DNA from 4 places in the Escherichia sp. XD33 genome. Region 1 is predicted to be linked to each of the others. Evidence: predicted binding sites of a transcription regulator. Region 1 holds the regulator's gene; each other region holds the start of a gene.
The links. The regulator LexA, encoded in region 1, represses DNA repair genes until DNA is damaged. The targets are predictions, from matches to a motif close to TNCTGTATGTACATACAGNA.
Positions count from the first base shown of each region.

Region 2: K0778_RS01675 (metal-dependent hydrolase) is a predicted target of LexA. The motif match lies at 5,978-5,997, and genes of this name have one in related genera.
Region 3: sbmC (DNA gyrase inhibitor SbmC) is a predicted target of LexA. The motif match lies at 2,556-2,575, and genes of this name have one in related genera.
Region 4: dinG (ATP-dependent DNA helicase DinG) is a predicted target of LexA. The motif match lies at 4,032-4,051, and genes of this name have one in related genera.

Region 1 is NZ_JAENDM010000018.1:87,717-95,863, reverse strand. It holds gene ubiA (4-hydroxybenzoate octaprenyltransferase) at 1-463, shown strand, start outside; gene plsB (glycerol-3-phosphate 1-O-acyltransferase PlsB) at 618-3,041, opposite strand; gene dgkA (diacylglycerol kinase) at 3,212-3,580, shown strand; gene lexA (transcriptional repressor LexA) at 3,690-4,298, shown strand; gene dinF (MATE family efflux transporter DinF) at 4,371-5,696, shown strand; gene K0778_RS12845 (CsbD family protein) at 5,812-6,021, shown strand; gene zur (zinc uptake transcriptional repressor Zur) at 6,063-6,578, opposite strand; partial or broken gene K0778_RS12835 (DUF2713 domain-containing protein) at 6,896-7,881, shown strand.
Region 2 is NZ_JAENDM010000002.1:28,926-37,072, forward strand. It holds gene katE (catalase HPII) at 48-2,309, opposite strand; gene cedA (cell division activator CedA) at 2,492-2,755, shown strand; partial or broken gene ydjO (protein YdjO) at 3,043-3,824, shown strand; gene tcyP (cystine/sulfocysteine:cation symporter) at 3,849-5,240, opposite strand; gene K0778_RS01675 (metal-dependent hydrolase) at 5,373-5,963, opposite strand; gene hxpB (hexitol phosphatase HxpB) at 6,126-6,794, opposite strand; gene K0778_RS01685 (YniB family protein) at 6,941-7,477, shown strand; gene K0778_RS01690 (fructosamine kinase family protein) at 7,518-8,147, opposite strand, start outside.
Region 3 is NZ_JAENDM010000034.1:16,472-24,618, reverse strand. It holds gene K0778_RS17740 (EutP/PduV family microcompartment system protein) at 27-209, shown strand; gene K0778_RS17735 (DUF496 family protein) at 310-639, opposite strand; gene K0778_RS17730 (FUSC family protein) at 811-1,869, opposite strand; gene sbmC (DNA gyrase inhibitor SbmC) at 2,068-2,541, opposite strand; gene dacD (serine-type D-Ala-D-Ala carboxypeptidase DacD) at 2,660-3,826, opposite strand; gene sbcB (exodeoxyribonuclease I) at 4,035-5,462, shown strand; gene tsuB (thiosulfate utilization sulfurtransferase TsuB/YeeD) at 5,505-5,732, opposite strand; gene tsuA (thiosulfate utilization transporter TsuA/YeeE) at 5,746-6,804, opposite strand; gene plaP (putrescine/proton symporter PlaP) at 6,983-8,147, opposite strand, start outside.
Region 4 is NZ_JAENDM010000003.1:114,561-122,707, reverse strand. It holds gene hlyD (secretion protein HlyD) at 1-965, opposite strand, end outside; gene cecR (DNA-binding transcriptional regulator CecR) at 968-1,639, opposite strand; gene rhlE (ATP-dependent RNA helicase RhlE) at 1,868-3,232, shown strand; gene ybiA (N-glycosidase YbiA) at 3,464-3,946, opposite strand; gene dinG (ATP-dependent DNA helicase DinG) at 4,066-6,216, shown strand; gene ybiB (DNA-binding protein YbiB) at 6,244-7,206, shown strand; gene hcxB (hydroxycarboxylate dehydrogenase HcXB) at 7,347-8,147, shown strand, end outside.

The sequences.
Region 1 (8,147 bases):
GTATACCCATCTACCGCAAGTGGTGCTGGGCGCGGCGTTTGGCTGGTCGATTCCAATGGCTTTTGCCGCTGTGAGTGAGTCGGTGCCATTGAGTTGCTGGTTAATGTTCCTCGCCAATATTCTCTGGGCGGTGGCTTACGACACGCAGTATGCGATGGTTGACCGCGATGATGATGTGAAGATTGGCATTAAATCCACGGCAATCCTGTTCGGCCAATACGATAAATTGATTATTGGTATTTTGCAGATTGGCGTACTGGCGCTGATGGCGATCATCGGTGAGTTAAATGGCTTAGGCTGGGGATATTACTGGTCAATTCTGGTGGCTGGCGCGCTGTTTGTTTATCAACAAAAACTGATTGCCAACCGCGAGCGTGAAGCCTGCTTTAAAGCATTTATGAATAATAACTATGTTGGTCTGGTACTGTTTTTAGGGCTGGCAATGAGTTACTGGCATTTCTGATGATGTAAAAAAGCCGGATGATCATCCGGCTTTCTTCTGGGGTGCCTGATGCGCTGCGCTTCTCAGGCCTACACAACAGATCGCAATTTATTGAATTTGCAGATTATGGTAAGCCGGATAAGGCGTTTGCGCCGCATCCGGCAATTCTCACTGATTACCCTTCGCCCTGCGTCGCACTCTCAATCGTCAAACGCACGTCTGATGTAATCAACTCCGCCAGCAACTGATAAACCTTCATCGTTTCTGCCGGTTCGGCATCGCCGCTATCGCTGATATACCCTTCATCACGCAGCGTCAGCACCAGAGAACTGAACACCGCCTTGTCGAAGAACTCCGGCGCGTTGATACCGTGCAGCACGGAGAGACGTTGCGCGACGGTGCGGCTCTCTTTCTCCAGCGTACCGCGGTTGATCGACGGGTTGGCGCTCAACAGCCAGAAGGTGATGGCATAACGTTGCAGCGTTTCGCGCGCGCCTGCGGCGAGCAGCTGTAGCGTGCGAGAATGCGCCGGGTTGATATGCAACTCATCATCTTGCAGGGTAATCAGCCCCTGACGTTGCATCTCATTTGCCAGCGCATCAATAACGTCCGGCAACTCGTCGCGATCCCAGCGCAGGAACAGCTCCGCTTTCAGCATTGGGTAAAGCACATTGACGTGCTCCATCAATACGTCGCGGGAGATGTGGCGATGCTGGGTGACAATTGCCGCCATCAGCGAAGGCAGCACCAACATATGCGCAATGTTGTTGCGATAGTAGGTCATCAACACCGCTTGCTCGCGCGGCAGAATGATGATGTCGCCGATAGTGTCTTTCTCGACTTCAAACTTGTTCATTTGCAGCGCGTGATCGATAAGCTCGCTGGCGCTGGCTGAAGGAACGGTAGAGTCCGTGGAGTAAGGTACGTTGCGCATCAGATCCAGGTAGCAGTTGAGTTGCTCGGTTAACTGCTCGCGGGTGAGTGAGCGCTGACGTGACGCCAGTAGCGCAGTACAGCACAGGTTCATGGCGTTTGCCGCGCCTGCGTTGTTAATGCGTACCATCAGATCGGCAGCAATATTATTGACCGTCGGCGTTAACCAGGCCGGACGCACCGCTTCGATGGGATCGATAGATTCACGCCAGTCTGGTACGTGCTGGTTAAGGTAGGTCATCAACGGCATTGGTTCACCGAAATTGACGTAACCCTGGCCGAGATTACGCAGCTTGCTTAAACCGCGCAGCATCTGCGGCAGGCTCTCTTTCTCTTTCGTCGCACCGCGCAGTTCTTTGGCGTAAGTACCCACTTCCATGACGTGCTCATAACCGATATAGATCGGAATCAGCGTAATCGGACGCGTGCCGCCACGCAGCATCGCCTGAATGGTCATCGACAGCGTACCGGTTTTCGGATCCAGCAAACGCCCCGTACGGGAACGACCGCCTTCCACGAAGTACTCGACGGAATAACCACGGCTGAACAGTTCGCCGAGATACTCACGGAAAACGGTGGAATAGAGCTTATTGCCTTTAAAAGTACGGCGAATAAAGAACGCACCCAGACGGCGGAAAATCGGCCCGGCCGGCCAGAAGTTCAGGTTGATCCCGGCGGCGATATGCGGCGGCACCAGCCCCTGGTGGTACAGCACGTAAGAAAGCAGCAGGTAGTCCATGTGACTGCGGTGGCAAGGCACATATACCAGCTCATGACCGTCGTGGGCCAGCTGGCGAACGCGCTCGGCGTTATGGACGTTGATGCCCTGGTAAAGGCGGTTCCAGGTAAAGCCCAGAATACGGTCAGTCAGGCGGATCATCTCGTAAGAGAAATTCGCCGCAATCTCTTCCATCAGCGCAATCGCGTTCTGCTGCGCTTTTTCATGGGAGATTTTTTTGCTGCGCGCTTCATCTTCTACCGCTTTCGCAATAGCGCGGGAGGCGAGCAGCTTATTAAACAGATCCTGACGAGCAGGCAGACGTGGGCCTACGGCAGCCAGACGTTGACGGGCAAAGTGCATACGCGCCACGCGCGCCAGTTTCTGCGCGATAGTTTTATCCGTGCCGTGTTCATCCGCCATACGGCGCAGCGAAACTGACGGCGAGAAACGCACAAAACTGTCGCGACCGAGCCACAGTACAGCGAAAAATTTCTGTACGCCGTTAAGCATACGCAGCGGCGGGTTCACTTCGCCTTTTTCACGCCCTGGCGCGCGACCAAACATCACCGATACTGGCACCATCTGCACATCCAGATTTGGGTTGCTACGGTGCAAATCGAGATAGTCGTGGAACAGCTTAATAGACTCTTCTTTCGGCGTGTAATAGGTGAATACACGCGGCCCGCCGTGAATGAACACATAGCGCGGCAGTAGCGTGCCGTCGATTTCCAGCGGCTCTAACGGGTCAGGCAGGTCATGTGCCAGACACTGGGCGCGCAACGTCAGCAAATCTGCTTTCGAGTTGTACGGTAAAACGTACATAATTGGACGAGAGGTATCCAGCCCCAGTTCCGGGGCAGGATCTGCCGGAATAGACTTGCTTTTTACCAGGATGCTTAATGGTAAATTCAGTAATTTGTAGTAAATTCGTGGCCAGCCGGACATAAACGATGTAAAGCCTCTGGTTAATAATGCAAATGCGCGGCAAGGATAGCAGAAAGTCATGGGAAATTCTGTGGTATCCGCTCATGTTTCGCGCGGCGTTACGCAAACCCGAATCATCGGATTTAACGGTACACTGATATTGACGCTCATAATGTAAAAAGGTTCTTTCAATGGCCAATAATACCACTGGATTCACCCGAATTATCAAAGCTGCTGGCTATTCCTGGAAAGGTTTACGCGCTGCATGGATCAACGAAGCGGCATTCCGTCAGGAAGGCGTAGCGGTATTGTTGGCGGTGGTCATCGCCTGCTGGCTGGATGTGGACGCAATTACCCGCGTGCTGCTTATCAGCTCCGTGATGCTGGTGATGATTGTGGAAATCCTCAATAGCGCCATCGAAGCAGTGGTTGACCGAATTGGCTCTGAATACCATGAGCTTTCCGGACGCGCTAAAGATATGGGATCCGCCGCGGTGCTGATTGCGATTATCGTCGCCGTGATAACCTGGTGCATCCTGTTATGGTCGCATTTTGGATAACCCTTCCAGATTTCGATAAATCTCTGGTTTATTGTGCAGTTTATGGTTCCAAAATCGCCTTTTGCTGTATATACTCACAGCATAACTGTATATACACCCAGGGGGCGGAATGAAAGCGTTAACGGCCAGGCAACAAGAGGTGTTTGATCTCATCCGTGATCACATCAGCCAGACAGGTATGCCGCCGACGCGTGCGGAAATCGCGCAGCGTTTGGGGTTCCGTTCCCCAAACGCGGCTGAAGAACATCTGAAGGCGCTGGCACGCAAAGGCGTTATTGAAATTGTTTCCGGCGCATCACGCGGGATTCGTCTGTTGCAGGAAGAGGAAGAAGGGTTGCCGCTGGTAGGTCGTGTGGCTGCCGGTGAACCGCTTCTGGCGCAACAGCATATTGAAGGTCATTATCAGGTCGATCCTTCCTTGTTCAAGCCGAATGCTGATTTCCTGCTGCGCGTCAGCGGGATGTCGATGAAAGATATCGGCATTATGGATGGTGACTTGCTGGCAGTGCATAAAACTCAGGATGTACGTAACGGTCAGGTCGTTGTCGCACGTATTGATGACGAAGTTACCGTTAAGCGCCTGAAAAAACAGGGCAATAAAGTCGAACTGTTGCCAGAAAATAGCGAGTTTAAACCAATTGTCGTTGACCTTCGTCAGCAGAGCTTCACCATTGAAGGGCTGGCGGTTGGGGTTATTCGCAACGGCGACTGGCTGTAACATATCTCTGAGACCGCGATGCCGCCAGGCGTCGCGGTTTGTTTTTCATCTCTCTTCATCAGGCTTGTCTGCATGGCATTCCTCACTTCATCTGATAAAGCACTCTGGCATCTCGCCTTACCCATGATTTTCTCCAATATCACCGTTCCGTTGCTGGGACTGGTCGATACGGCGGTAATTGGTCATCTTGATAGCCCGGTTTATTTGGGCGGCGTGGCGGTTGGTGCAACGGCGACCAGCTTTCTCTTTATGCTGTTGCTGTTTTTACGCATGAGCACCACCGGGCTGACTGCGCAGGCTTATGGTGCCAAAAATCCTCAGGCATTAGCCCGTGCGCTGGTGCAACCGTTGCTGTTGGCGTTGGGGGCTGGGGCGTTAATTGCGCTGCTGCGTACACCGATTATCGATCTGGCTCTGCATATTGTTGGCGGTAGTGAAGCAGTCCTGGAACAGGCGCGGCGCTTTCTTGAAATCCGCTGGTTAAGCGCACCGGCGTCGCTGGCGAATCTGGTATTACTCGGTTGGTTACTCGGCGTGCAATATGCCCGTGCGCCAGTAATTTTGTTAGTGGTCGGCAATATCCTCAACATTGTGCTGGATGTCTGGCTAGTGATGGGGCTGCATATGAACGTGCAGGGCGCGGCGCTGGCGACGGTTATTGCGGAATATGCAACATTGCTGATTGGTCTGCTAATGGTGCGTAAAATCCTCAAACTACGCGGAATTTCCGGCGAAATGCTGAAAACTGCCTGGCGAGGAAACTTCCGTCGCTTGCTGGCGCTTAACCGCGATATCATGCTGCGTTCGCTGTTGTTGCAACTCTGTTTCGGCGCGATCACCGTACTTGGTGCGCGACTGGGGAGTGACATTATCGCTGTTAACGCGGTTCTGATGACGCTACTCACCTTTACCGCCTATGCGCTTGATGGTTTTGCCTACGCGGTTGAAGCGCACTCCGGTCAGGCATACGGTGCGCGCGACGGTAGCCAGTTGCTGGATGTATGGCGGGCAGCGTGCCGCCAGTCGGGGATTGTAGCGTTACTGTTTTCGGTGGTTTATTTGCTGGCAGGGGAACACATCATTGCGTTGCTGACGTCGTTAACCCAGATTCAGCAGCTGGCTGACCGCTATCTTATCTGGCAGGTGATTTTGCCGTTGGTTGGCGTCTGGTGTTATCTGCTGGACGGCATGTTTATAGGCGCAACGCGTGCCGCCGAAATGCGTAACAGTATGGCGGTGGCCGCCGCAGGTTTTGCGCTGACGCTCCTTACGCTGCCGTGGCTGGGTAATCATGGTTTGTGGCTGGCATTAACCGTCTTTCTGGCGTTGCGCGGGCTTTCTCTGGCGGCTATCTGGCGGCGTCACTGGCGTAACGGTACCTGGTTTGCCGCAACGTGACGGTTAAAAATTCTGAATAAATTATCCTAAGCCAAATTGCTGACTACACTTAATCTCACGTTCAGAAGAAAAGTGAACGTACTCTCATTCACAACCTAACGATGAGGTCTTGATTATGAATAAAGATGAAGCCGGCGGTAACTGGAAACAGTTTAAAGGTAAAGTGAAAGAGCAATGGGGCAAACTGACCGATGATGATATGACGATCATTGAAGGTAAACGTGATCAACTGGTCGGTAAAATCCAGGAACGTTATGGTTATCAGAAAGATCAGGCAGAAAAAGAGGTCGTGGATTGGGAAACCCGCAATGAATATCGCTGGTAATTAATCCCTCCTGCCCGACGTGTACAAGGATGTACGCCCTCTTAACGCGGTTTCTTTTTCACCTGCACAGAGTGATCATGCTGGCACTGTTCAGGATGACGACACGCTTCCACTTCCACGCATGCCGCACAGAGCCCATGTGCTTCAATCACATTATGCCGCAGGGCAAAACCCATTTTTGCCGCCAGCGTATGCATGATGTCTTCCACGCCTTCAGCACACTCTTCTTTCACCGCGCCGCAGCGATCGCAAATAAACATGGCTGACGTATGGGTGGGCTGGTCGAACAGATGACAGAGCACATAACTGTTGGTGGATTCCACCTTATGCACAAAACCTTGCTCAAGCAGAAAATCCAGCGCGCGATAAACCGTTGGCGGCTTGGCTTGCGGTTCAGCTTCGCGCAGTAAATCAAGCAGATCATAAGCGCTGATAGCGCCATCCTGCAGACTCATCAGGCGCAACACTTCCAGGCGCTGTGGGGTCAGGCGCACATTACGCTGCGCGCAGATTTTTTCAGCCTGCGCTAATAATTCCTGCGTTGTGGTCTTTTCCATCGGGCACCTCAAAGTGGGGGTTAAGAATGTCCTTACTTTACCATGTTCCAGGAAAAACACCGAGAACCCTTATTGTTGCCGTAATGTTGATTTTCTGTTTTGTAGGTAAGGTGTTGTGTTGCCTTGTCGTACCATTATCAACACGATAATAATTAATAATTCATTTTTAAATAAATTGCTTCAAGTTAACTCGCTATTTATTTAACTGGGTTTAAACGCATACCTGTAGTTCAGAAATTATGAGCGATTTTTGATAGTGACCAGATGGCAAAAGAATTATAAGGAGGACACGGTACGACAAAAAAGGTAGATGAATCATGTTGAAGATAATACCCGGTGCAACTAGATACTTTAATAAAACACTCAATTCAAATCAATTCGATAATGAAGATGCAATCAAAGATAAATTAGATAATAGAGGTTCAATCAAAGGTAAATTAAATAATATATATGGTAAATCTATTGATTATGCAGCGCTGCGTCATCGGGATATAATTATTGCAAAAATAGATTTGTTTATTCAACGAATCACGCATAATTTATGGCATGCACGTAAAAAAATGTGTTTTTAATTGAGCAAATAAATGATCTCAAAATGTGGGTCAATAAGTATATTGACGATTGCACTGATGAGGATTTAAACGATCGTGACTTTATTGCATCAGTTGTTGACCGGGCTATTTTTCATTTCGCGATTAATAGTATATGTAATCTTGGGGATAATAAAGATGCAATGCCCATTGAACAATGTACTTTTGATGTAGAAACTAAGAATGACCTTCCCTCCACGGTTCAGCTATTTTATGAGGAATCTAAGGATAATGAACCTTTAGCGAATATACATTTTCAAGCAATAGGTTCTGGTTTTTTAACGTTTGTTAATGCCTGCCAGGAACATGATGACAACAGCTTAAAATTATTTGCTTCGCTGTTAATTTCACTTTCATATTCTAGTGCCTACGCAGATTTATCAGAAACAGTGTATATTAATGAAAATAATGAGAGCTACCTGAAAGCTCAGTTTGAAAAATTATCTCAACGTGATATGAAGAAGTACCTGGGAGAGATGAAGCGTCTGGCTGATGGGGGAGAAATGAATTTTGATGGCTATCTGGATAAGATGTCACATCTGGTGAATGAAGGAACGCTCGATCCTGATATTTTAAGCAAAATGCGAGATGCTGCACCACAATTAATTAGCTTCGCGAAGTCGTTTGACCCAACCTCAAAGGAAGAGATTAAAATACTTACAGACACTTCTAAATTAATTTATGATTTGTTCGGGGTTAAATCGGAGAAATAATATGTGAAGTTCTTCGATAGTATAGAAGGCATTATATAAAAGGACCCAATATTTATTGGGTTCTTTTTTCTCTATCAATGCTATTAGCAGGGAGATATATCACCAGAGTTTAATGTGTGATTTTTTATTTATCGTCGAACCTGGATTATTTATCATTGGCCTTAACAAAGTTAACGGCTAATAAGATTATTTCCATCACTTCGTGAGAGCTTCATGCCTTGAGAGGATCTCAATTTTCTTTTGCAATGAGACAGGCGCTTCCTGTT
Region 2 (8,147 bases), on a different contig from region 1:
GCGCACTATGTAAATCATTTGAGGCGGCGCAATTGCGCCGCCTCCCATCAGGCAGGAATTTTGTCAATCTTAGGAATGCGTGACCACACGCGGTGTGCTGCCATCAGCGTTAGCAGTTCATCCATAAAACTACCGTCAGCGCTGTCAGCTTCCACAATCCCTTCTTCACCCTGGTCAGCGACCTTGATTGTTGCTTTAAACTTGCGCGCGTCACCCGCCAGCGCAATCGGTTTAAGGTGTTTGTAGGCTTCCATCAGGTAGTAGTTGGCATCGCCGTTGTCAGCGATATCCGCGATATTGCCGCAAGGGACAATGACCGCATCGACCGTCAGCGAAGGTGCACCGGCAAAGGTAGCGGCTATAGGCAACACCGTACCGTCATCCGCAGTCACTTCACCCATTCGGGAGTAGAGCAGTTTGGCATGAACGCCTTTGGCCTTCAGCGCCTTGAGAATGGCCAGAAGGTCTGCCGATCTCACTTCATCATTAAGTAAAATCGCTACCACGCGACCTTTCACATCACCGTCAGGAATGGCGTACAAACTTAAGGATGGATCCTTTTTCAGACCGTTGACGTCCGGAGGTGGGGTGATATTCAGCTGGTCGTCAGTCAGTTCGATACCGAGATTTTTCGCCACCGCCTGGGCCAGAGTGAGATCAATATGCGCCAGCTGGTCAACAACGCGCTCACGAATATACGGACGAACGACTTTGCTTAACTCAAAACTGAAACCATCGACAATATGGCGCTGCTCAAATGGCGTCTGACTTAGCCAGAACAGACGCGGATGGGAATAATATTCGCCAAACGATGGGCTGCGCTCGCGAACTTTATTGCCTTCCACGCGCTCCTGGTATGATTCAAAACCGCCGCGTTTCGGCCCCGGCGGTGTTTCGCGCGGCCAGTTATCGTTAATCGAGTTCGGTTCGTAATTAGCCGGGTTAGTGTCGATCCCCATGCGATGCATGCCGTCACGCTGGAAATTATGGTAAGGGCAGGTCGGACGGTTAATCGGAATCTCATGGAAATTTGGCCCGCCAAGACGACTGATTTGTGTATCGGTATAGGAGAATAAACGCCCCTGCAACAGCGGATCGTTGGTGAAGTCCAGACCAGGAACAATATGACCTGGATGGAATGCTGCTTGTTCGTTTTCGGCAAAGAAGTTATCCGGGTTGCGATTGAGCACCATTTTGCCGACACGCTGAACGGGCACCAGTTCTTCCGGGATAAGTTTGGTTGGATCGAGAAGATCGAAGTCGAACTTGAATTCATCTTCTTCAGGAATCAACTGGAAGCCCAGTTCGTATTCCGGAAAATCGCCTGCTTCAATGGCTTCCCACAACTCGCGGCGGTGGAAGTCCGGGTCACGTCCGGTGAGTTTTTGTGCTTCATCCCAAACGAGTGAGGCTTTACCTGCCAGTGGTTTCCAGTGGAAACGTACAAACGTTGCCTTCCCTTCGGCATTAATCAGGCGGAAGGTGTGAATACCGAAGCCTTCCATGGTGCGGTAACTGCGGGGGATGCCGCGATCCGACATCGCCCACATCACGTTGTGCAGAGTTTCAGGTTGCAGAGAAACATAATCCCAGAAAGTATCGTGGGCACTTTGCCCTTGTGGAATTGCCCAGTGCGGTTCTGGTTTTACCGCATGAACAAAATCGGGGAATTTATGCGCATCCTGGATAAAGAAGATTGGCGTGTTATTGCCAACGAGGTCAAAAATACCCTCTTCAGTATAGAACTTGGTGGCAAAACCACGGATATCACGCACGGTATCGGCAGAGCCAGCGCCACCCTGAACGGTAGAGAAACGTACAAATACTGGGGTGATTTTGTTCGGATCTGAGAGGAAATCCGCTTTGGTAATATCGCTTAAGCTTTTATATGGCTGGAAATAACCGTGAGCGGCTGATCCGCGTGCATGAACAATACGTTCCGGAATGCGCTCATGGTCAAAGTGGGTGATTTTCTCGCGCAGAATAAAATCTTCCAGCAGCGTTGGACCACGGCTACCGGCACGCAGTGAGTTTTGATCATCGGCGATGCGCACGCCCTGATTAGTGGTCAGCGCATAATTTTCACTGCCTTTGCGTACATCTTCCAGAGAATTAAGTTTTTCGTTACGCGTATCAGGGGCTTTCAGGCTCCCAGGGGCGGTAGGTTGTGCACCTGGCGGTGTTGGTTCAGCCGCTGGACGATGAGATCCGTCCTCAGGTGCCAGTGAGTCCATCCCCGGTTTCGCTTCGCTGGAATCGTGTAGTGGTGACTGGTGCTGATGTGGGTTCTTTTCGTTATGTTGCGACATTGAACTCGTCTCCTTAATTTATTACTGAAAGGGCCGCTGTTTTGGTCAAAAAACTCTCTAACTATAGACCACCAGCCAGATCCCGCTTCGGAGACTATTCTGGAAACGGTGTTATGAAATACACGCAAAGCGGGACGTACAGGGGCTAAATCGGCTAAACTACAGTTTTTCTAATTTTTAATATGCGTTTAGTGAAGCCAGTAATGAAGAAACCGCTCCGTCAGCAAAACCGCCAGATTATTAGCTATATCCCACGCACGGAACCCGCGCCGCCAGAACATGCGATAAAGATGGATTCGTTTCGTGATGTCTGGATGCTGCGTGGCAAATATGTTGCGTTTGTACTGATAGGAGAGTCATTTCTGCGCTCACCGGCGTTTACTGTGCCTGAATCTGCCCAACGTTGGGCAAATCAGATCCGCCAGGAAGGGGAAGTGACTGAGTAAGGATTACGTACCTCCCGGTTTTGCCGGGAGTTACATGGCCTGAAATTTTGTATTTCGTTGCTACATTCATTCAAACCACCTGTAACAAAAAGCTGCCTTTGACGATCTATTGCTATAAATAAGTGATCTTTTTTCTTTAATTGTTTATTTATTTTAAATGGTTAAGTTTTGCTAATCATGATGAGCTATTTTTGATAGTTCATCCTGTGGCGTCGCTCTTAAACTTATATTGTAAATGACTTAGATTTAAATGAGATAATAATTTTGTTAACAATATGAGGTGGGAGATGTTTTCTACAAACTTAATACAGAGTAATTATGGTGATTTAAATATTAAAAGTCTGGCTTTTGACTCTTTTAAAGAAAGGCTTGAGTCTACCATGGCGGCACTCACTTTCTTTATATCAACGGGTCAATGTGACTGCGATGAAATAGCAGAATCAAATTTTAATTATATGATTGCCTATATGTCTAACATTAACTATGATGCCTCAAAGCCAGGAGCGCCAACACTTAGTTTTGATACATATCTGCAGGACAATGTTAAATATAAAGTAATAATTAATAATCTTTATGGTAGTGAAATTCGGATAAGAGGTATAAATAAAGATTTTATTGGAATGGATGTCACTTCTGTGTTTCGCCCAGAAAAAATGACGAATTTGATCAATATAAAAAACAGGTTGGTTATTCATTATTTAAGGACTATATACTATGAACAAAATTATATACATCCTGTCGGGAGCATTTTTGCTGCGATTCAAAAAAATGAGAGTCTCCTAAAGTTTCCTTCGATAATATCAATGCTTAATATCAATCTTCTTTTTAATCCACTAAATCTTCCGGGAATGGGAAGTGGTATACTTGAAGATATTATGAGTATTCCAGATAGTTCACTTAGAAAACGTCTCGGGTATGAGGTTTTAAGCTTCTCGCTACAGGCACATTCATTGAGCCAGGAATGTATTGATAAGTTGGACATTTTTTCGCTGACGATCTGTTTAAATATGAGTCAGTATGCATCGCCGCGATGGAACATTTAAAAAGTAAGGCAACGGCCCCTATATGAAACGGACCGTTGCCAGCATAAGAATTAATGGTGTGCCAGTTCGGCGTCGTCTTCGCTATCCAGAATGGCTTTATCGGTTTGCTTCAGCCACTGGCTGGTCAGCGTGCCAGCTGTCATCGAGCCACTAACGTTTAGCGCCGTACGGCCCATGTCGATAAGCGGTTCAACGGAGATTAACAGCGCCACCAGGGTTACTGGCAGGCCCATCGCAGGCAGCACAATCAGTGCGGCGAAAGTTGCACCACCACCGACACCGGCAACGCCTGCGGAGCTAACGGTAACAATACCGACCAGCGTCGCAATCCACATCGGGTCCAGCGGGTTAATGCCAACCGTAGGCGCAACCATCACCGCCAGCATTGCCGGATACAAACCGGCGCAGCCGTTCTGACCAATGGTTGCACCGAAAGAGGCGGCGAAACTGGCGATGGATTCAGGAACGCCCAGACGACGCGTTTGTGCTTCCACATTCAGTGGGATAGACGCAGCACTGGAACGGCTGGTAAAGGCAAACGTCAGCACAGGCCATACCTTACGGAAGTACTTCAGCGGACTCACGCCATTAATGCCCAGCAGAATGCCATGCACTGCAAACATAATCAGCAGACCGAGGTAGGACGCGACAACGAAACTTCCCAGTTTGATGATGTCTTGCAAGTTAGAACCTGCAACCACTTTGGTCATTAGAGCCAGAACGCCGTAAGGGGTCAACTGCATGACCAGGCGAACCAGTTTCATCACCCAGCTTTGTAGGGTATCGATAGCGGCTAAGACGCGTTCACCTTTCGGCGCATCATCCTTCAGCAGTTTCAATGCAGCTACGCCGAGGAATGCGGCAAAAATTACCACGCTGATAATTGACGTCGGATTGGCTCCGGTAAGATCGGCAAACGGGTTTTTCGGGATAAAGGACAAGACCAGCTGCGGAACGCTCAGATCAGAGACTTTACCAACATAGTTACTTTCAATGGCGTTCAGACGTGCAGTTTCTGCACCACCCTGAACCAGACCTTCAGCCGTCAAACCAAACAGGTTGGTGACCAGCACACCGACCAGCGCCGCAATCAGCGTGGTAAACAAAAGCGTACCGATGGTCAGAAAACTGATTTTGCCTAACTGAGATGCGTTATGCAGACGGGCAACCGCGCTCAGAATAGAGGCGAAGACTAACGGCATAACGATCATTTGCAGCAGTTGAACATAGCCGTTACCAACGATGTTAAACCACTGTACAGAATCTTTAAGTACCTGGCTGTCAGAACCATAAATGGTATGCAGGGCAAGGCCAAAAACCACACCCATCACCAGACCCACCAGCACTTTTTTCGCCAGACTCCACTGTTTATGGCGGGTCTGAGCCAGCGCAAACAGCAGTACAACGAACACCACGATGTTCGCAATTAATGGAAAGTTCATCCCCGTTCTCCTGATCTTATTATTTCTATCACTGCGTAGCAGTCATAGTGTTGGCGCAAGATTAACAGAACTGTGAGCTGGCTCTTATATTCAAATGGAATTGCTTATTCCAGAAAGGTGATTTTTGCCTTTTTAGTATTCAACCTGATGCTTAATAAGCCGATGAAACTGGATCTGCAAGGTATTGATCATTTGCGATGACCAACGAACAGCGCTGTTCTCGGGTAATGAATGGGGCATCCATACCGACCAGACAAATAATGCCATGCAGATAAAACGTTCCAGTTGGTTGCCCTTTTGGGGAACCAGGATAGGCAAGCGGAAACGCCAGCGGCATGGCCAGAGCAGGGGAACACCGGCGGGTGTCAGCATATCGGCAAGTATGTGGCTCAAATAACCCAGCACCATTCCTTGTAGCGCATCAGCCGGAATGAACCAGCCTTCCGGAACCTTAAGGTAAAAGGTTGCCAGCAGCGCAAATACCGCCAGCAGACTGTGGGTAAAACCACGATGCCCAAAAGCGCGGGCGATCGGTTTTGATATCCATTTTAATCGCTGCCCAAGAAACGACTTTGGGTGATCGATGTCCGGTAACAAACACGTCAGGATTGCGGAAGGGACAATATGCCACCAGTCACCCTGTGCCAGCACGGGCGTCAGCTCGGCATTTTTGGCAAATACCGCACAAGCAATAGAAAAGAGAAGGTGACCTTCCGCCGTCATGATAAAACTCACTAAACTGTCGATACGTACAGTATAGGATTTTTATACAGTGCACGGAAGTGGTGACGGTGTAACTCTTTCTCTTAAATTGACGATTAATCCGTCAGTTGAATGCAATTTCAGATAAAGAACCAGGGACAGCGAGATCACTGCCCCTGGTCATTAACCGAGAAGGTCTTTTGCGGTGAATTCTGTCAGCGATGAGAGTTTGACGTCTGCTAATACAAAACGTGGATCATTTTGCGCTTCTGGCGCAGGAACGACGATGGAACGCATGCGGGCTGCTTTAGAGGCGATCATGCCATTTACCGAATCTTCCAGCGCTACGCAGGTCAGAGGGTCAACGCCCAGTTTTGCTGCGCAGTCGAGATATACTTGCGGATGCGGCTTGCTGTAAGGCAGTTTTTCGGCCGAGGCGAGGGCATCGAAACTGTCGCGTAAGTCAAACATGGTCAACACTTTTTCCAGCATATGTAGTGGTGACGCGGAGGCCAGTCCCACCAATAAACCTTGTTCTTTGCATAACGCAACGGCTTCGCGCACGCCTGGTAATAATGGACGTGTCTCTTCAACCAGTGAAATGGCACGGGCAATAACCCGTTCTACTACTTCCTGACGGCTTGGCCCATTCCACGGTTGCCGGGCGTACCAAAGATCGACCACCATATCGATGCGTAAACCTAAGGTGTCCGGCAGCTCGTTACGACGGGAGATATCCACCCCCAGGCTTGCCATCACATCCAGTTCGGCTCGATCCCATAAAGGTTCTGAGTCGATAAGTAATCCATCCATATCAAAAATTGCAGCAAGAATCTGACGCGGGGTTGACATTACAACCTCTCCTTTAGAGCATTATGTGTAAGGTATTAAGCCGTGCTTATGATTAAGCGCCTATCATATCGCCTTTAAAGAATGGGCGAAAACAGATATCTACAGGTAAACTAAGTGAAACGACGCGTCTTAATCAAGGAGAACTCATGACGTATCAACAAGCTGGACGCATTGCTGTTTTGAAAAGGATTTTGGGTTGGGTGATTTTTATACCTGCATTGATCTCTACATTGATTTCTTTGCTGAAATTTATGAATACCCGGCAGGAAAACCAGGAAGGCATTAATGCGGTCATGCTCGACTTTACTCATGTCATGATCGATATGATGCAGGCGAATACGCCTTTTTTGAATCTATTCTGGTATAACTCCCCGACGCCCAATTTTAATGGTGGCGTGAACGTTATGTTCTGGGTGATTTTCATCCTGATTTTTGTCGGACTGGCGTTGCAGGATTCCGGTGCCCGGATGAGTCGCCAGGCGCGCTTCTTGCGGGAAGGTGTTGAAGATCAACTCATTCTGGAAAAAGCCAAAGGGGAAGAGGGGCTAACGCGTGAACAAATTGAGTCCCGTATTGTTGTTCCGCACCATACTATTTTCCTGCAGTTTTTCTCACTGTATATCCTGCCGGTTATTTGTATTGCTGCAGGTTATGTGTTCTTTTCTCTGCTTGGGTTTATTTAATCAAAAGGCCGCACGGAGCGGCCATTATCCTCAACCCATATCATGCTGCTAATAATCTATCCAATGACTGCTGAGCAATAACCAAATGCTGACCGCCAAATAACCTTGCACGATTTAACAGCGTGTAGAGTTGGTAAACCGGTTGACGTTCAAGGAAATCGGCAGGTAGCGGGGATACTGACTGATAGCCGTCATAGATTTGTGGCGGCTGTTCAGTATGCAGCGGTAACATCGCCAGGTCGCACTCTCGGTCACCCCAGTAGCAGGCCGGGTCGAAAATGTACGGGCCATCCGGACCCAGTGCACAGTTGCCGGACCATAAATCGCCGTGCAACAGAGAAGGCTGCGGTTGATGTGAGGCCAGACGCTGCTGAATATGCTCGACGATGGCGTCGATATTGCCGAAAGCGATCCCTTTTTCTGCAGCCAGTTCCAACTGCCAGCCAATCCGTTGTTCAGCAAAAAACGTTGACCAGCGACGTTGCCAGGTGTTGGGCTGTGGAGTTGTGGAGAGCGCGTTATCGAAATCAAGGCCAAATTGTGGTTGGTCGCTCCATTGATGTAAACGCGCAATTTGCTGACCAAAAATAAATGCGCTATGCGCATCCAGCGGACGAGGTGGGAGATAATCCATCACCAGAAAACTGTAGTCACGGTCAGCGCCAACTGC
Region 3 (8,147 bases), on a different contig from region 1:
TAGAGGTAAAAACGCCCTACCGGGCCATGAATCACCCGGTCATTGGAGTAGTAACCAAAGCAGATTTAGCCAGCATGGAACAAATATCTTTGGTGAAAAGTTGGTTACGGGAAGCTGGAGCGCACAACGTGTTAGTAACCAGTGCAGTTAATAACAATGGAGTTACAGAACTTTTTGCCTTGCTGCATACAGAAGAAGGCTGTTGTTAATTTCGATTGGTTCTCGGATGAGAATGATGACGGTGATACACAGATAAGAATCAATGAGCAATGAGGGTTGCCGGGCAACCCTCATTGAATAAAACGGGAATTACTTCGCTTCGCCGTTTTTCATTTCGCCCATAGCTTTCAGCTTTTTGGAGATATCGCGGCGTTCTTTGGAGAGCTCGGCATTTTTGATGATGTAATCGTCAACGCGATCTTCATAGTCACCTTTCATGCTGGCGATGATGCCCTGGATTGCTTCAACGCTCATCCCCGGCTTGATGTAATCGCTCAGGTTGTCCAGCAGCAGGACGCGCTTCTGGTTGTCACGGATCTTTTTCTCAACGTCCTGAATTTCACGTTGCAGTTTGTTCTTACGACGGAACAGACGAACAAATTCCAGTACGTCCTGGAATGAAGGCTTGGTTGTTTCCATTTTTATACCCCTGATAATGTGAGAGTCGGATTCGTTTAAGCAACCGCTATTCGTTAGGGCCAACATTACTCATAGCTGCCGCAGATGACAATGCTTTTATCCCTTTTCACTATCATACCCTTTATCCTTGCTGAATCGAAGCAGCAGCAAGATGATTCTGAAGTTCAGGAATTATTTGCGCAAGGCCCGGCAAATCAGATTCGATAGCAACTCAAGCTGATGCGCCGTTTCCATGTTCAGCCACACATAACCATAGATTGGTGTTTCCACAACCTTCAGGTCATGGTGGTTATTGAGCAACTGACGCAGCTCTTCCACAGCATCGTTCAATTTTTCCGTATTGGCAAAAACCGGCTGCGGATTACCTTCGTACAGCGCATGAACAAGGCTCAGCAGTATTTGCTGCATCATGTGCTGGGTATCACGAAGTTTTTGCGCGTTCAATAACACGAAATGGCTGGGGCGCGTGGCCCAGTATGCATTGATTTGCAACTCCAGCATACAAACCAGATTGCGGTTAATGGTCTGGATACCTTCATATATCGATTTTGGAATACGGGTTTCTTTGCTGGCGGGCGCAATCAGTCCACGCATTTTCACGGCATCGGTCAGGAGTTTTTGTAGATGGCTTTCCAGACGTGGGCGTTCGAGTAAGTTCGGTGAGAATGCAGATTGATAGACCCGATTATACTCGGTCAGACTTTTCGCCAGTTGAATGCGCCAGTGGATGAACGCCCGTTGTGGCCAGATACCGGTAAACAACATTGCCAGTAAAGAGCCGAGGATCACATCGCCGCTTCGCCATAACGCCGTATCAATTTCACCTGTCGGGGAACCCACAACAATTGCCAGCGTCACCCCAATCAATAAACCTTGATACGGTTTCTTGCCCAGCGCCAGCCAACCGCAAAGGAACATGGCCGCCGCGCACCAGACTAACATCAGCGGTAACGAGATTAACTCCAGTTGCAGAGCGATAAGACCTAAAATCGAACCCAACACCGTACCGCCAATACGCTCAAAGGCGCGAGGGACAACGTTACCCCAGAACGAGATTGGCCCCATAATCACCACCATGGTGACCAGCGGCCAGGTGCTTTCCGGGATAGTAAACAGGCGGATAATGAGAAAAGTGAGCAGGAATGCCAGCGCGACCCGAGTACCATGCACAATGCGGTAATGGCGGTATACCCGGATTTCAAACGGGCTTAATGACTTATCGGCACGCACGCAGAAACTCCGTAATGAAGATTAAAAGCGCTCATAACTCATCTGTCGGCCAGAAGGCGCGCCTCTGAATTATCCGACGGACAAACCGGGAACAGTGTAATTTCCCGGCAGGAGCGAAAAAATTGAAAGGCGCATCTTACTCTTTTCGCTTTCAAAAAAAAGAGTGGTCATCGCGTTAACACACCGCCCTGAGATGAATTAGTGATGTTTTGGCTGCACCGCAACATACATTTCGATATCCCAGTACCCATCTTCCGCGCCATTGTTCAAATAAACCTCGAAGCAGGGCTTTGGTAACATTTCATAAGCACTGTCCTGCAAGAGGCTATTAAAGAACTGATACCAGGGTTTAGCAAAATCATCACCGACTACACGAGCTACCGCCACCGCATACTGACCACCTGAAATTTCTGTCAGAATGACGCCCTCACTGTTTTCGGGAAGCGTAAAGTAACCCGGCACCGTCACGACGGTGTCGCAGCGTAATTTTTCGGCGGGTGTTTCATCTGGATTGTCGTAATAGACAGCAACCCATTCCTTCGGCACAATATTTTTGCTATCTACCCACATCATCAACTGCTCAAAACCTTTCTTTACCGTCTGTTCCCACGGGCCAACGAGATGGAAACCTGCAACGGTACGTTTCTCTTCCTGCTTAATCTCGTAGTTCATGACGCCTCCATTAATACTGTTTTTATATACAGTATAGTTGCAAAATTAAAACCACAAGGAATGAGTGTTGATTATGCGAGCAGACTCGCACTCCTGCCAGTCTGCTGCAAAAGAAAGGTCAGGCCTTATGGTGGAAATAATCACTCAGGCGGGAAAACATGCCGCCTTCCCCGACAGATTCCAGGGTAACCAGCGGCCAGTGCGCCACCTGTTTATCACGGTCGTAAAGTTCAATTTCCCCTACCCGCTGATGGGCGCTAATTGGCGCGGTGAGTTCTTTACCATCAAGGGTATATTTGGCTTTGATATGTGGAATTTCGGCTTTCGGTAGTACCATCCAGAACTCTTGTTCTGTTCCCAGGGCGATATTTTCTTTATCGCCATACCAGATGCGCTCCGTACCGACCTTTTTCCCACGGTGCAAAATTTGCACCGTAGTAAAGTTTTGTTGCCCCCAACGCAGTAATTTTCTTGCCTCTTCCTCACGACCTTTTGCGCTGTCAGCACCCATTACCACTGCAATGAGACGACGCTGCCCATCTACAGCCGAAGCAATGAGATTAAACCCGGCACCAGAAGTATGACCCGTTTTCAGGCCGTCAACATTCATGGTTTTATCCCACAACAACCCGTTACGGTTTTGCTGGGTGATACCGTTCCAGGTGAGACTTTTCTCACTGTACATATGATAAAACTCGGGCTCGCCGTGGATGATAGCGCGAGAAAGCACAGCTAAATCATAAGCCGAGCTATGCTGGCCAGGTGCATCCAGGCCATGCACTGTTTCAAAATGCGTATCCTTGAGATGCAACTTCTCGGCATAGTTGTTCATCATTTCAACAAACTGCCGTTGCCCACCGGCAATATAGTCAGCCAGAGCAACACAAGCGTCATTTCCGGAATCAACAATTAAACCACGGCTTAAATCACGTACCGATACGCGATCGCCCTCTTTCAAAAACATCAGTGAAGAACCGACAAACACCGGATTATCTTTCGCCCACGCATCGCGCCCCACGGTGACAATATCGTCTGGCGTAATGCGATGACTATCGATAGCGCGATCCACGACATAACCCGTCATCAGCTTTGTCAGGCTGGCGGGATTGCGCTGTTGATGCTCATTACCCGCGGTGAGGATCTGTCCGGTGGTGTAATCCATCAGTACCCAGGACCCGGCATGAATCTCAGGAGGCTGAGGTGAAAAAGGAATGTTTTCCGCCGCAAAACCAGACGATAAGTTAAAAACGAACAAAGAAGCAGCAATAATAAGACGGCGTTTCAACAGCAAACCCTCAGGAGTTTCAAATAGCTGTTCTTTTTACGGAAATACTTATGAACTGGCTGGAATAAAGTGCAAGAAAATGTGACTACCCTCTCATTTTCATCTGACATGATCTGTTGCCACTCGCTGTCAAATTGTCGCGCTAAAGCTGATTAGCACGGTGATATTTGATACTCTGGCAGACAGCAGAAATAACGGATTTAACCTAATGATGAATGACGGTAAGCAACAATCTACCTTTTTGTTTCACGATTACGAAACCTTTGGCACGCACCCCGCGTTAGATCGCCCTGCACAGTTCGCAGCCATTCGCACCGATAGCGAATTCAATGTCATCGGCGAACCCGAAGTCTTTTACTGCAAGCCCGCTGATGACTATTTACCCCAGCCTGGAGCAGTATTAATTACCGGTATTACCCCGCAGGAAGCACGGGCGAAAGGAGAAAACGAAGCCGCGTTTACCGCCCGTATTCACTCGCTTTTTACCGTACCGAAGACCTGTATTCTGGGCTACAACAATGTGCGTTTTGATGACGAAGTCACACGCAATATCTTCTATCGCAACTTTTATGATCCTTATGCCTGGAGCTGGCAGCATGACAACTCACGCTGGGATTTACTGGATGTTATGCGTGCCTGTTATGCCCTGCGCCCGGAAGGAATAAACTGGCCTGAAAATGATGACGGTCTACCGAGCTTTCGCCTTGAGCATTTAACCAAAGCGAATGGAATTGAACATAGCAACGCCCACGATGCGATGGCTGATGTGTACGCCACTATTGCGATGGCAAAGCTGGTAAAAACGCGTCAGCCACGTCTGTTTGAATATCTCTTTACCCATCGTAATAAACACAAACTGATGGCGTTGATTGATGTTCCGCAGATGAAACCCCTGGTGCACGTTTCCGGAATGTTTGGGGCATGGCGCGGCAATACCAGCTGGGTGGCACCGCTGGCGTGGCATCCTGAAAATCGCAATGCCGTAATTATGGTGGATTTGGCAGGAGACATTTCGCCATTACTGGAACTGGATAGCGACACATTGCGCGAGCGTTTATATACTGCAAAAGCCGATCTTGGCGATAACGCCGCCGTTCCGGTTAAGCTGGTGCATATCAATAAATGTCCGGTGCTGGCCCAGGCGAATACGCTACGCCCGGAAGATGCCGACCGACTGGGAATTGATCGTCAGCATTGCCTCGATAACCTGAAAATTCTGCGTGAAAATCCGCAAGTGCGTGAAAAAGTGGTGGCGATATTCGCGGAAGCCGAACCGTTTACGCCTTCAGATAACGTGGATGCACAGCTTTATAACGGCTTTTTCAGTGACGCCGATCGCGCAGCAATGAAAATTGTGCTGGAAACCGAGCCGCGCAATTTACCGGCACTGGATATCACTTTTGTCGATAAACGGATTGAAAAGCTGTTGTTCAATTATCGGGCACGCAACTTCCCAGGGACGCTGGATTATGCCGAGCAGCAACGCTGGCTGGAGCACCGCCGCCAGGTATTCACACCAGAGTTTTTACAAGGCTATGCAGAAGAGATTCAGATGCTGGCGCAGCAGTATGCCGACGATAAAGAAAAAGTGGCGCTGTTAAAAGCGCTTTGGCAGTACGCGGAAGAGATCGTCTAGTTTGAAGCCTCCGCCGCTGATACGGCGGAGGACAATGTTGGGTCAGGCTTTTTGAACGGTGATGCTCCACGCAGCATCGCCAATCTGCTGATAATCGGTGATGGCATGTCCTTCTTCTGCCGCCCATTGTGGGATTGCTTCTGTTGCCTGGGTGCAATCAAACTCAATTACCAACTCATCGCCGCTGGTCATTTCTGCCAGTGCTGCTTTTGCTTCTATGAGTGGAAACGGACAGACCTGCGTCACCACATCCAGCTTTTTAATCGCCATCTTTACACCTTACTTAATTTGCCGCAGCAGTTGCCAGTCGCGCCTTACGCTGCGGTCGAACATACACAAGCCAGGACGCAGTCCAGACTCCGAGAATCATAAATACAAGGCCAATCCAGCCCTGCCAGGTCATCATTGCAGTCATAACCAGTCCATTACCGATAGAGCAACCACCTGCAATACTGGCACCGAAGCCCATCAGTACACCACCTAACCCGCTACGTACTGTTGTTTGTGCATCAGCTGCGCGAACGCGGAACTCACGGCTCGCTTTGGCTGCAATAAATGACCCCACGAAGATCCCTAACACCAGGAAAACGCCCCAGTTAATGTATTTCACGTCACCCGCGACCAGAAATTGCAGAATATTGGCCGTTGGGGAAGTGATTCCTAACCCAAACATGCGTCCGGTTGCTTCACTCAGGGGCCAGGCTAAAAGCGCAATCAAACCGATGAGTACAGCAGTGACAAAGGGATGCCAGCGTTTTTCAAACAGAATATGAGCGATCCCAGTTCGGCGCGGCGGTAAGGTCGCGACTTTCAGTTTTGGCTTCTTCAACTCTTTCATCACCACCCAGAGCGTTATCACCAGCAAAACGGCAACCAACGGCCAAACAGACAAATTAAAAGTCTCAGCAATAGAGTTATGTTCAGTACTGTAGTGCTGCAAGGTTTGATTTAAACCACTGGCATGTGGAGAACGCATCACCGCACTCATCACCATATAAGTGGAAAGCGCGATCCAACTGCCGATCAATCCCTCACCCGCGCGATACCAGGTCCCGGTGGCACATCCACCCGCCAGAACAATTCCCAGCCCGAAGATATACCCACCTATAACAGTACCAAGCCACGGGAACGCCCCGGCTTCGTAAGTCAGTAGGCCCGCCTGAATTAACGCAAAAACCCCCACGCTTTGTACCGAAATTGCAATCAGCAAGGCGTAAAACATGCGATTATTTTTCGCGATATACATATCGCGAAAACCACCTGTCAGGCAAAAACGCCCACGCTGCATGACAAATCCCAGCAGAGCACCACAAATTAGCCCGCTTAATATCATTGAAAACATAAATTAATTAACCAGATGAATGTTAATAGGGAAATTATTCATGACTGGTGGAATGCAGACCAATAACCAAATTCTCTAAATTAGAACAAATGGTTATTAATGAGGATTTCGATAAAAAAGAATAAAAAAACCGGAGCCAAATATTCATTCGACTCCGGTTTATTATTAGAAAAGATGATTATGCAACGTCTTCGTACTGCGGAACCGGGTTACGGAAGCTCTTGGTGACGCAAGCCAGGTAAATCAGACCGATAGCAGCCCAGATCAGACCCAGAACCATTGAGCTTTCTTCCAGGTTAACCCACAGCGCACCAACGGTCAGCGCACCACACATCGGCAGGAACAGATACTGGAAGTGATCTTTCAGCGTCTTATTACGCTTCTCACGGATCCAGAACTGCGAGATGACCGACAGGTTAACGAAGGTAAACGCCACCAGCGCACCAAAGTTGATCAGCGCCGTAGCCATTACCAGGTCGAAGTTGATTGCCAGCAAGGCAATCGCGCCAACCAGGATGATGTTCATCGCCGGAGTACGCCATTTCGGGTGTACATAACCGAAGAAGCTTTTCGGGAACACGCCGTCACGACCCATTACGTACATCAGACGCGCTACGCCTGCGTGCGCCGCCATACCGGACGCCAGTACGGTAATGGTGGAGAAGATCAGCGCGCCAACCTGGAACGCTTTACCCGCAACGTACAGCATGATTTCAGGCTGTGACGCATCCGGATCTTTAAAGCGAGAGATATCCGGGAAGTACAGCTGCAGGAAGTAAGTTGCAAAGATGAAGATCATGCCGCCAATCAGCGCGGTCAGGAAAATCGCACGCGGGATCACGCGCTCTGCATCTTTGGTTTCTTCCGACAGGTTGCTGATGCCGTCAAAGCCGGTAAAGGAGAAGCACAGGATTGTCGCCCCGGTAATCATCGGGATAACATGCGCATCGCCAGACCAGAACGGACGAGTGCTCGCCAGCGTACCAGCGCCTTCACCTTCAAATACGCCATAAACAACCATGCCCAGAATCACCGCGATCAGCACTACCTGCAACACGACGATTACAGTGTTGAAGTTCGCTACGGATTTCAGACTACGCAGGTTAAAGGCGGTCATAAAGGCCACCAGCGCCACCACAAACATCCACGATGGGATGGAAGGCACCAGAGCTTCAAAATAGATTTTCGCCAGCAGAATGTTGATCATCGGCGCGAACAGATAGTCGAGCAGAGAAGACCAACCCACCATAAAGCCGACAGTCGGGCTAATGGATTTCTGGGCGTAAGTATATGCAGAGCCAGCAGAAGGATAGCGGCGAACCAGCTTCCCGTAGCTCAGAGCC
Region 4 (8,147 bases), on a different contig from region 1:
ACCGTCACTGGCATTCCCTGGCGTAACGCATCATCGGCGTCGGTCACCACAATACGCAGGCGATAGACGAGGTCGGTACGCAGATCCGGCGTTTCGACGGTTTTCGGGGTAAATTCAGCAGTCGGCGAAACGAAACCAATCTGCCCGTGATACGGCTTGTCCGGGCGACCATCGGTATAAAGCAGCACTTTGCGCCCCGGCTGGGCCTGGTCAAGATTACGTTCATCAACATAAGCGCGCACCCACACCGGACGCGTTAGTGAAACGGTAAACACCGTGCCACCTTCATTGAGGACCGTGCCTGGCTCCACCGCGCGCGTTAACAGCGTGCCATCAGACGGGGCTATCAACGTTGAGTCCTGTAAATTCAACTCCGCCTGCGCCAGTTGCGCCTGCGCCTGTTCGAGGCTGGCTTTCGCCTGAGCGATGTCCTGTTCACGGTTACCGGAACGGTACTGACGCAATTTATCCTGTGCTGATTTCAGCGTTGCCTGCGCCTGGTCGCGCGAGGAGCGGGCATTTTCCAGGTCATTTGCCGAAATAGTGCGGCTTTTCCACAACCCTTGCTGGCGGTTATAGAAGTTCTGCGCATAGTCATAGGCGGCTTGCGCCTGTTTCACCGCTGCGGCGGCCTGAGCGATTTCTTCATCGCGATACCCGGCAAGCATCAGGTCATACTGCGCCTGTGCCACCGAAACACCCGCTTTCGCCTGCATCAGGGCAATCTCATACGGCTTGTGATCCAGTTCGCCCAGCACCTGGCCCGCTTTGATAGCATCACCTTCGTCCACCGCCAGCGATTCAACGCGCCCCCCAACACGGAAACTAAGATTTACCGTACGAATATCCACGTTGCCATACAGCGTCAGGCCGTTATCCTGGCGGCTTTGATACCACCAGTAGCCTCCGGCAACCACGGCGGCAAGTACCACTACCGCCAATCCGATCACGACAGGTTTTTTCATCACTACAAACTCCTTTGCGATAATCCTTGCAAAATCAGGTCGATATGACAGGTCACCGTCTGGTTGATCAGTTCGGTCTTTTCTTCATCGAACGCGGTCCAGCCGGTACGTAACAGAATTGTTTCTTTGCCAAGACGGAACGCCAGAATCTCACCAATCAACGCATGGGTATGAAGGATCATGCGGGTGTCATTGGCGTCGCAGCCGGTCCAGGCGGCAATCAGGCGTGTCAGGTGGCTGTGTAGCGGACTAATCACCTGTTCGTGCACCAGGTGGTAGGCTGCCGTGGGAGAGAGCTGCTCACGGGAGATAAACTTGCTGAGGTTGACGGTGTCATCCTGGGTGAGCAGCTTAATCATGTTCCTGCAGGCGCGAAGGATCAGTTCACGGATGGCAGCCCGATCAGGCTGTGGTTGCGCGAACAAGCGTTCGGCTTCCTCGGCATGCGGACGGAACTGCTCGCCAATAAAATCGGCAATCCACTGGGCGCAGGCGAGGTACAAATCTTCTTTCGAACCGAAGTAGTAGGTGATGGCAGCGATATTCTGCCCGGCCTGGGCGGCTATCTCGCGAGTGGTGGCGTTCATTCCATATTCACCAAACTGCGCCAGTGCGGCAGCAATCAGCTGTTTTTTCGCCTGTTCACCCTTGATTGTCATGGCAGGATTATTCATCGCACAGTCCATTCTTAATCAAATGATTGATTAAGATTATGACTCCATAGGGGAGTTGTCCAGTATGGCTAAGAATTTTAGCAACGCCAGTCACAGGGATAATTTATGCGCTGCGTCACAAAAACTGCTACACTCCGCTCCCTCATGACATTGTGGTTTTTGTCATTTTCCTTTTCAGTATCTCCCTGAAAACTACACCGGTAACGGTCGGGGCGGTTCGGAGTAGTTATGTCTTTCGATTCTTTGGGTTTAAGCCCTGATATCCTGCGCGCCGTTGCCGAGCAGGGTTACCGTGAACCCACCCCTATTCAGCAGCAGGCGATCCCTGCGGTGCTGGAAGGCCGCGACCTGATGGCTAGCGCCCAGACCGGCACCGGCAAAACAGCGGGCTTTACGCTGCCGCTGTTGCAACACCTGATCACTCGCCAGCCGCACGCCAAAGGGCGTCGTCCGGTACGTGCGCTCATTCTTACCCCGACCCGTGAACTGGCGGCGCAGATTGGCGAAAACGTCCGTGATTACAGCAAATACCTGAACATTCGTTCGCTGGTGGTGTTTGGTGGTGTGAGTATTAACCCGCAGATGATGAAACTGCGTGGCGGCGTTGATGTGCTGGTGGCAACCCCGGGACGTTTGCTGGACCTGGAACATCAGAATGCAGTGAAGCTGGATCAGGTTGAAATCCTCGTCCTCGATGAAGCTGACCGCATGCTCGACATGGGCTTTATCCACGATATCCGTCGCGTGTTAACAAAACTACCTGCGAAGCGCCAGAACCTGTTATTCTCCGCGACCTTCTCTGACGATATTAAAGCCCTGGCGGAAAAACTGTTGCACAACCCGCTGGAAATCGAAGTGGCACGCCGCAATACCGCGTCTGATCAGGTGACCCAGCACGTTCACTTTGTCGATAAGAAACGCAAACGCGAATTGCTGTCGCACATGATTGGGAAAGGGAACTGGCAGCAGGTGCTGGTGTTTACCCGTACCAAACACGGCGCTAACCATCTGGCTGAACAGCTCAATAAAGATGGCATCCGTAGTGCGGCGATCCACGGCAATAAATCGCAAGGTGCGCGTACTCGTGCGCTGGCTGATTTTAAATCGGGCGATATTCGTGTACTGGTGGCAACTGACATCGCTGCGCGCGGCCTGGATATTGAAGAGCTGCCGCACGTCGTCAACTATGAACTGCCAAACGTACCTGAAGATTATGTCCACCGTATCGGGCGTACCGGTCGTGCGGCTGCTACCGGTGAAGCGTTGTCGCTGGTGTGTGTTGATGAACACAAACTGCTGCGTGATATCGAAAAACTGCTGAAAAAAGAGATCCCGCGCATTGCGATTCCGGGCTATGAGCCGGACCCGTCAATCAAAGCCGAACCGATCCAGAACGGTCGCCAGCAACGTGGCGGCGGCGGTCGTGGGCAAGGTGGTGGTCGCGGTCAACAGCAACCACGCCGTGGGGAAGGTGGCGCAAAATCTGCAAGCGCGAAACCTGCAGAAAAACCGTCTCGCCGCCTCGGCGATGCCAAACCGGCAGGCGAACAACAACGTCGCCGCCGTCCGCGTAAACCTGCCGCTGCGCAGTAATCTTTTATGCCGGGCTATGCCCGGCATCAGGCTGATGAACAAACGCAAAACTGCCTGATGCGCTACGCTTATCAGGCCTACGTGAACTCTGCAATATATTGAATTTGCATGCTTTTGTAGGCCGGATAAGGCGTTTACGCCGCATCCGGCATTTCACAACAAGCACTTGTCAGCAATTTGAGAACACGGGAAAAAATTTATCTGTTTTACCGCCCATAAGCCACCGAGACGTTACTTCTCTATAGCCAATTGTTCGCGCAACTCCATTAAAAGGTAGCCCAGTCGATTCTTGCCCTTACCATGACCACCGTCTCCCCAGTAAGCATCGTTTTCCGTATGCTCAACCAGTTTTGCGGGCGCGGTTGCCAGCAAGAGCGCACGCAGTTCTGCATGCTGTTCGAATTTAGCGCGAAGTGCTTTTCGCATCACCTGTTCTTTGACCGACTCCCAGTTTTTACGCAGAGGCTTAGAACGATCGCGCCCCATGCGTGCGGCGACCATAGGGGAAGAAACCCGACGGATCTCTTCGCGGTATTTTTCATCAAGGAATTTTTGTGCCTGAAAATAGTGTTCTGAGGTGGGCCAGGTTTTCCCGTCAACCTTGATGGGCCAGGCGGCAAAGTTAGAAAAATCACCGTAGTCATCGCTGGTGCTGTAGAAATTTATGATGGTGTCTTGCATGACGTGTTGGATCCTTTGTGCTCGAACGGGCATTAAACCGCATTATGTTGGTGGTTATTGCGAGCCGCTTTCCAGAAACAGAAAAACCATTACCCCTGAAAACCGAAAAATGCCACAATATTGGCTGTTTATACAGTATTTCAGGTTTTCTCATGGCATTAACCGCCGCGCTTAAAGCGCAAATTGCCGCCTGGTATAAGGCGCTTCAGGAACAGATCCCCGACTTTATTCCCCGTGCGCCGCAGCGGCAGATGATTGCGGACGTCGCCAAAACGCTGGCCGGAGAAGAAGGGCGACATCTGGCGATTGAAGCCCCCACCGGCGTTGGGAAAACGCTCTCTTATTTGATTCCCGGCATCGCCATTGCCCGCGAAGAGCAAAAAACGCTGGTGGTGAGTACCGCCAACGTGGCATTGCAGGATCAGATTTACAGCAAAGATTTACCGCTGCTGAAAAAGATCATTCCCGATCTTAAATTCACTGCCGCTTTTGGGCGTGGGCGCTACGTTTGTCCGCGTAATCTGACGGCGCTCGCCAGTACTGAACCCACGCAACAGGATCTGCTGGCGTTTCTTGACGACGAACTGACGCCGAACAATCAGGAAGAGCAAAAACGTTGTGCGAAGCTGAAGGGCGATCTCGATACTTATAAATGGGATGGTCTGCGCGATCATACTGATATCGCTATAGATGACGATCTCTGGCGTCGTTTAAGTACCGACAAAGCCAGCTGCCTCAACCGCAATTGTTACTACTATCGTGAATGCCCGTTTTTTGTCGCTCGTCGGGAGATTCAGGAAGCGGAAGTGGTGGTGGCAAACCATGCGCTGGTGATGGCGGCGATGGAAAGCGAAGCGGTATTGCCTGACCCGAAAAATTTACTGCTGGTGCTGGACGAAGGCCATCACCTGCCGGATGTGGCGCGGGATGCGCTTGAGATGAGCGCCGAAATCACCGCGCCGTGGTATCGGCTACAGCTGGACTTGTTCACGAAACTGGTCGCTACCTGCATGGAGCAGTTTCGCCCGAAGACCATCCCACCGCTGGCGATCCCTGAACGTTTGAATGCGCATTGTGAAGAGTTGTATGAGCTTATCGCCTCGTTAAACAACATTCTCAATCTCTACATGCCTGCCGGGCAGGAGGCAGAGCACCGTTTTGCGATGGGCGAACTGCCAGATGAAGTGCTGGAGATCTGCCAGCGGCTGGCAAAACTCACCGAGATGCTGCGTGGCCTGGCGGAGTTATTTCTTAACGATTTAAGTGAGAAAACCGGCAGCCATGACATTGTACGTCTGCATCGGTTGATTTTGCAGATGAACCGCGCGTTGGGGATGTTCGAGGCGCAAAGCAAACTCTGGCGGCTGGCTTCGCTGGCGCAATCTTCCGGTGCACCGGTGACCAAATGGGCGACGCGGGAAGAGCGCGAAGGGCAGCTACACCTCTGGTTTCACTGCGTGGGAATACGTGTCAGCGATCAGCTGGAAAGGCTGCTGTGGCGCAGTATTCCGCACATTATTGTCACCTCCGCAACCTTGCGTTCGCTGAACAGTTTTTCGCGTTTGCAGGAGATGAGTGGTCTGAAAGAGAAAGCGGGCGACCGTTTTGTGGCGCTGGATTCCCCCTTTAACCACTGCGAACAGGGCAAAATTGTTATTCCCCGGATGCGCGTTGAGCCTTCCATCGACAACGAAGAGCAGCATATTGCCGAAATGGCGGCCTTTTTCCGTAAGCAGGTGGAGAGCAAAAAACATCTCGGTATGTTGGTACTGTTTGCCAGCGGACGGGCGATGCAGCGCTTTCTCGACTATGTGACGGATTTACGTCTGATGTTGCTGGTTCAGGGCGATCAGCCGCGTTACCGTTTAGTTGAACTGCACCGCAAACGCGTCGCCAACGGTGAGCGCAGCGTGCTGGTGGGCTTACAGTCATTTGCCGAAGGGCTTGATTTGAAAGGTGATCTGCTCAGCCAGGTGCATATCCACAAAATCGCTTTTCCGCCCATCGACAGCCCGGTGGTGATCACCGAAGGGGAATGGCTGAAAAGCCTCAACCGCTATCCGTTTGAGGTGCAAAGCCTGCCGAGCGCCTCGTTTAACCTGATTCAGCAGGTTGGGCGACTGATTCGAAGCCACGGTTGCTGGGGCGAAGTGGTTATCTACGACAAACGCTTGCTGACCAAAAATTATGGCAAGCGACTACTGGATGCATTACCGGTATTTCCGATAGAGCAACCGGAAGTCCCTGAAGGTATAGTTAAAAAGAAAGAAAAAACGAAATCCCCACGCCGTCGGCGGCGTTAATGATGTGAGTCAGGTAAGGAGTCGTAAATGGACTATCGCAAAATCATTAAAGAGATCGGGCGCGGGAAAAACCACGCGCGCGATTTAGACCGGGATACTGCGCGCGGTCTGTATGCTCATATGCTCAATGGTGAAGTCCCTGACCTTGAGTTGGGCGGCGTATTGATTGCGCTGCGTATCAAAGGAGAAGGGGAAGCAGAGATGCTCGGCTTTTACGAAGCCATGCAAAATCACACCATCAAGCTGACGCCGCCAGCAGGCAAGCCGATGCCGATTGTCATCCCCAGTTACAACGGCGCGCGTAAACAGGCCAACCTGACGCCGTTGTTGGCGATTCTCCTGCACAAACTCGGTTTTCCTGTGGTGGTTCACGGGGTTAGCGAAGATCCAACCCGCGTGCTGACTGAAACCATTTTTGAATTGATGGGTATTACGCCAACGTTGCACGGCGGGCAGGCGCAGGCGAAGCTCGACGAACATCAACCGGTGTTTATGCCAGTCGGCGCGTTTTGCCCGCCGCTGGAAAAACAACTGGCGATGCGCTGGCGGATGGGCGTGCGTAACAGTGCACATACCCTGGCGAAACTGGCGACGCCATTTGCCGAAGGTGAGGCGCTGCGTCTTTCCAGCGTTTCGCATCCGGAATACATTGGACGCGTCGCGAAGTTCTTTAGCGATATCGGCGGGCGGGCGCTACTAATGCATGGTACTGAAGGTGAAGTGTATGCTAATCCGCAGCGCTGCCCGCAGATCAATCTCATTGACCGTGAAGGGATGCGGGTGCTGTATGAAAAACAGGACACTGCTGGTAGCGAGTTACTGCCACAAGCAAAAGATCCGGAAACCACGGCGCAGTGGATTGAGCGTTGCCTTGCTGGCAGCGAACCGATTCCCGAATCGCTGAAAATCCAGATGGCTTGCTGCCTGGTGGCTACGGGTGAAGCGGCAACTATCAGCGACGGCCTGGCGCGCGTTAATCAGGCATTTTAATTCTTTTCTCAGCCGGATGAGCCATGTCATCCGGCTTTTACCCCACCGCAATATGAAATTCCTGCATCTTTATTGACCTTCCCACGCCCGGCGTGCAGCATAAAAATACAACAAACACATAACATAAACAGGAGTTAACCATGGAAAGTGGTCATCGCTTTGATGCTCAGACGCTGCACAGTTTTATTCAGGCTGTATTTCGTCAGATGGGTAGCGAGGAACAAGAAGCGAAATTAGTTGCCGATCATTTAATCGCGGCAAACCTGGCAGGGCATGATTCACATGGTATTGGCATGATCCCAAGCTATGTACGCTCCTGGAGTCAGGGGCACCTGCAAATTAACCATCATGCCAAAACCGTTAAAGAGGCGGGGGCGGCGGTCACGCTCGATGGCGATCGCGCATTTGGTCAGGTCGCGGCACATGAAGCGATGGCGCTGGGGATTGAGAAAGCGCATCAGCACGGTATTGCCGCCGTGGCGCTACATAACTCGCATCATATCGGCCGTATCGGTTACTGGGCGGAGCAGTGTGCAGCGGCGGGGTTTGTCTCTATCCACTTTGTTAGCGTGGTCGGTATTCCAATGGTCGCGCCGTTCCACGGTCGCGACAGCCGCTTTGGCACCAATCCGTTCTGTGTGGTTTTCCCTCGTAAAGATAATTTCCCGCTGTTGCTTGATTACGCCACCAGCGCCATTGCATTTGGCAAAACCCGCGTCGCCTGGCATAAAGGCGTCCCCGTGCCGCCAGGTTGCCTGATTGACGTTAACGGCGTGCCGACGACCAATCCGGCGGTAATGCAGGAGTCGCCGTTGGGTTCGCTGTTGACCTTTGCCGAACATAAAGGCTACGCCCTTGCAGCGATGTGTGAAATTCTTGGCGGGGCGCTTTCCGGCGGTAAAACGACGCATCAGGAAACGTTACAAACCAGTCCCGATGCC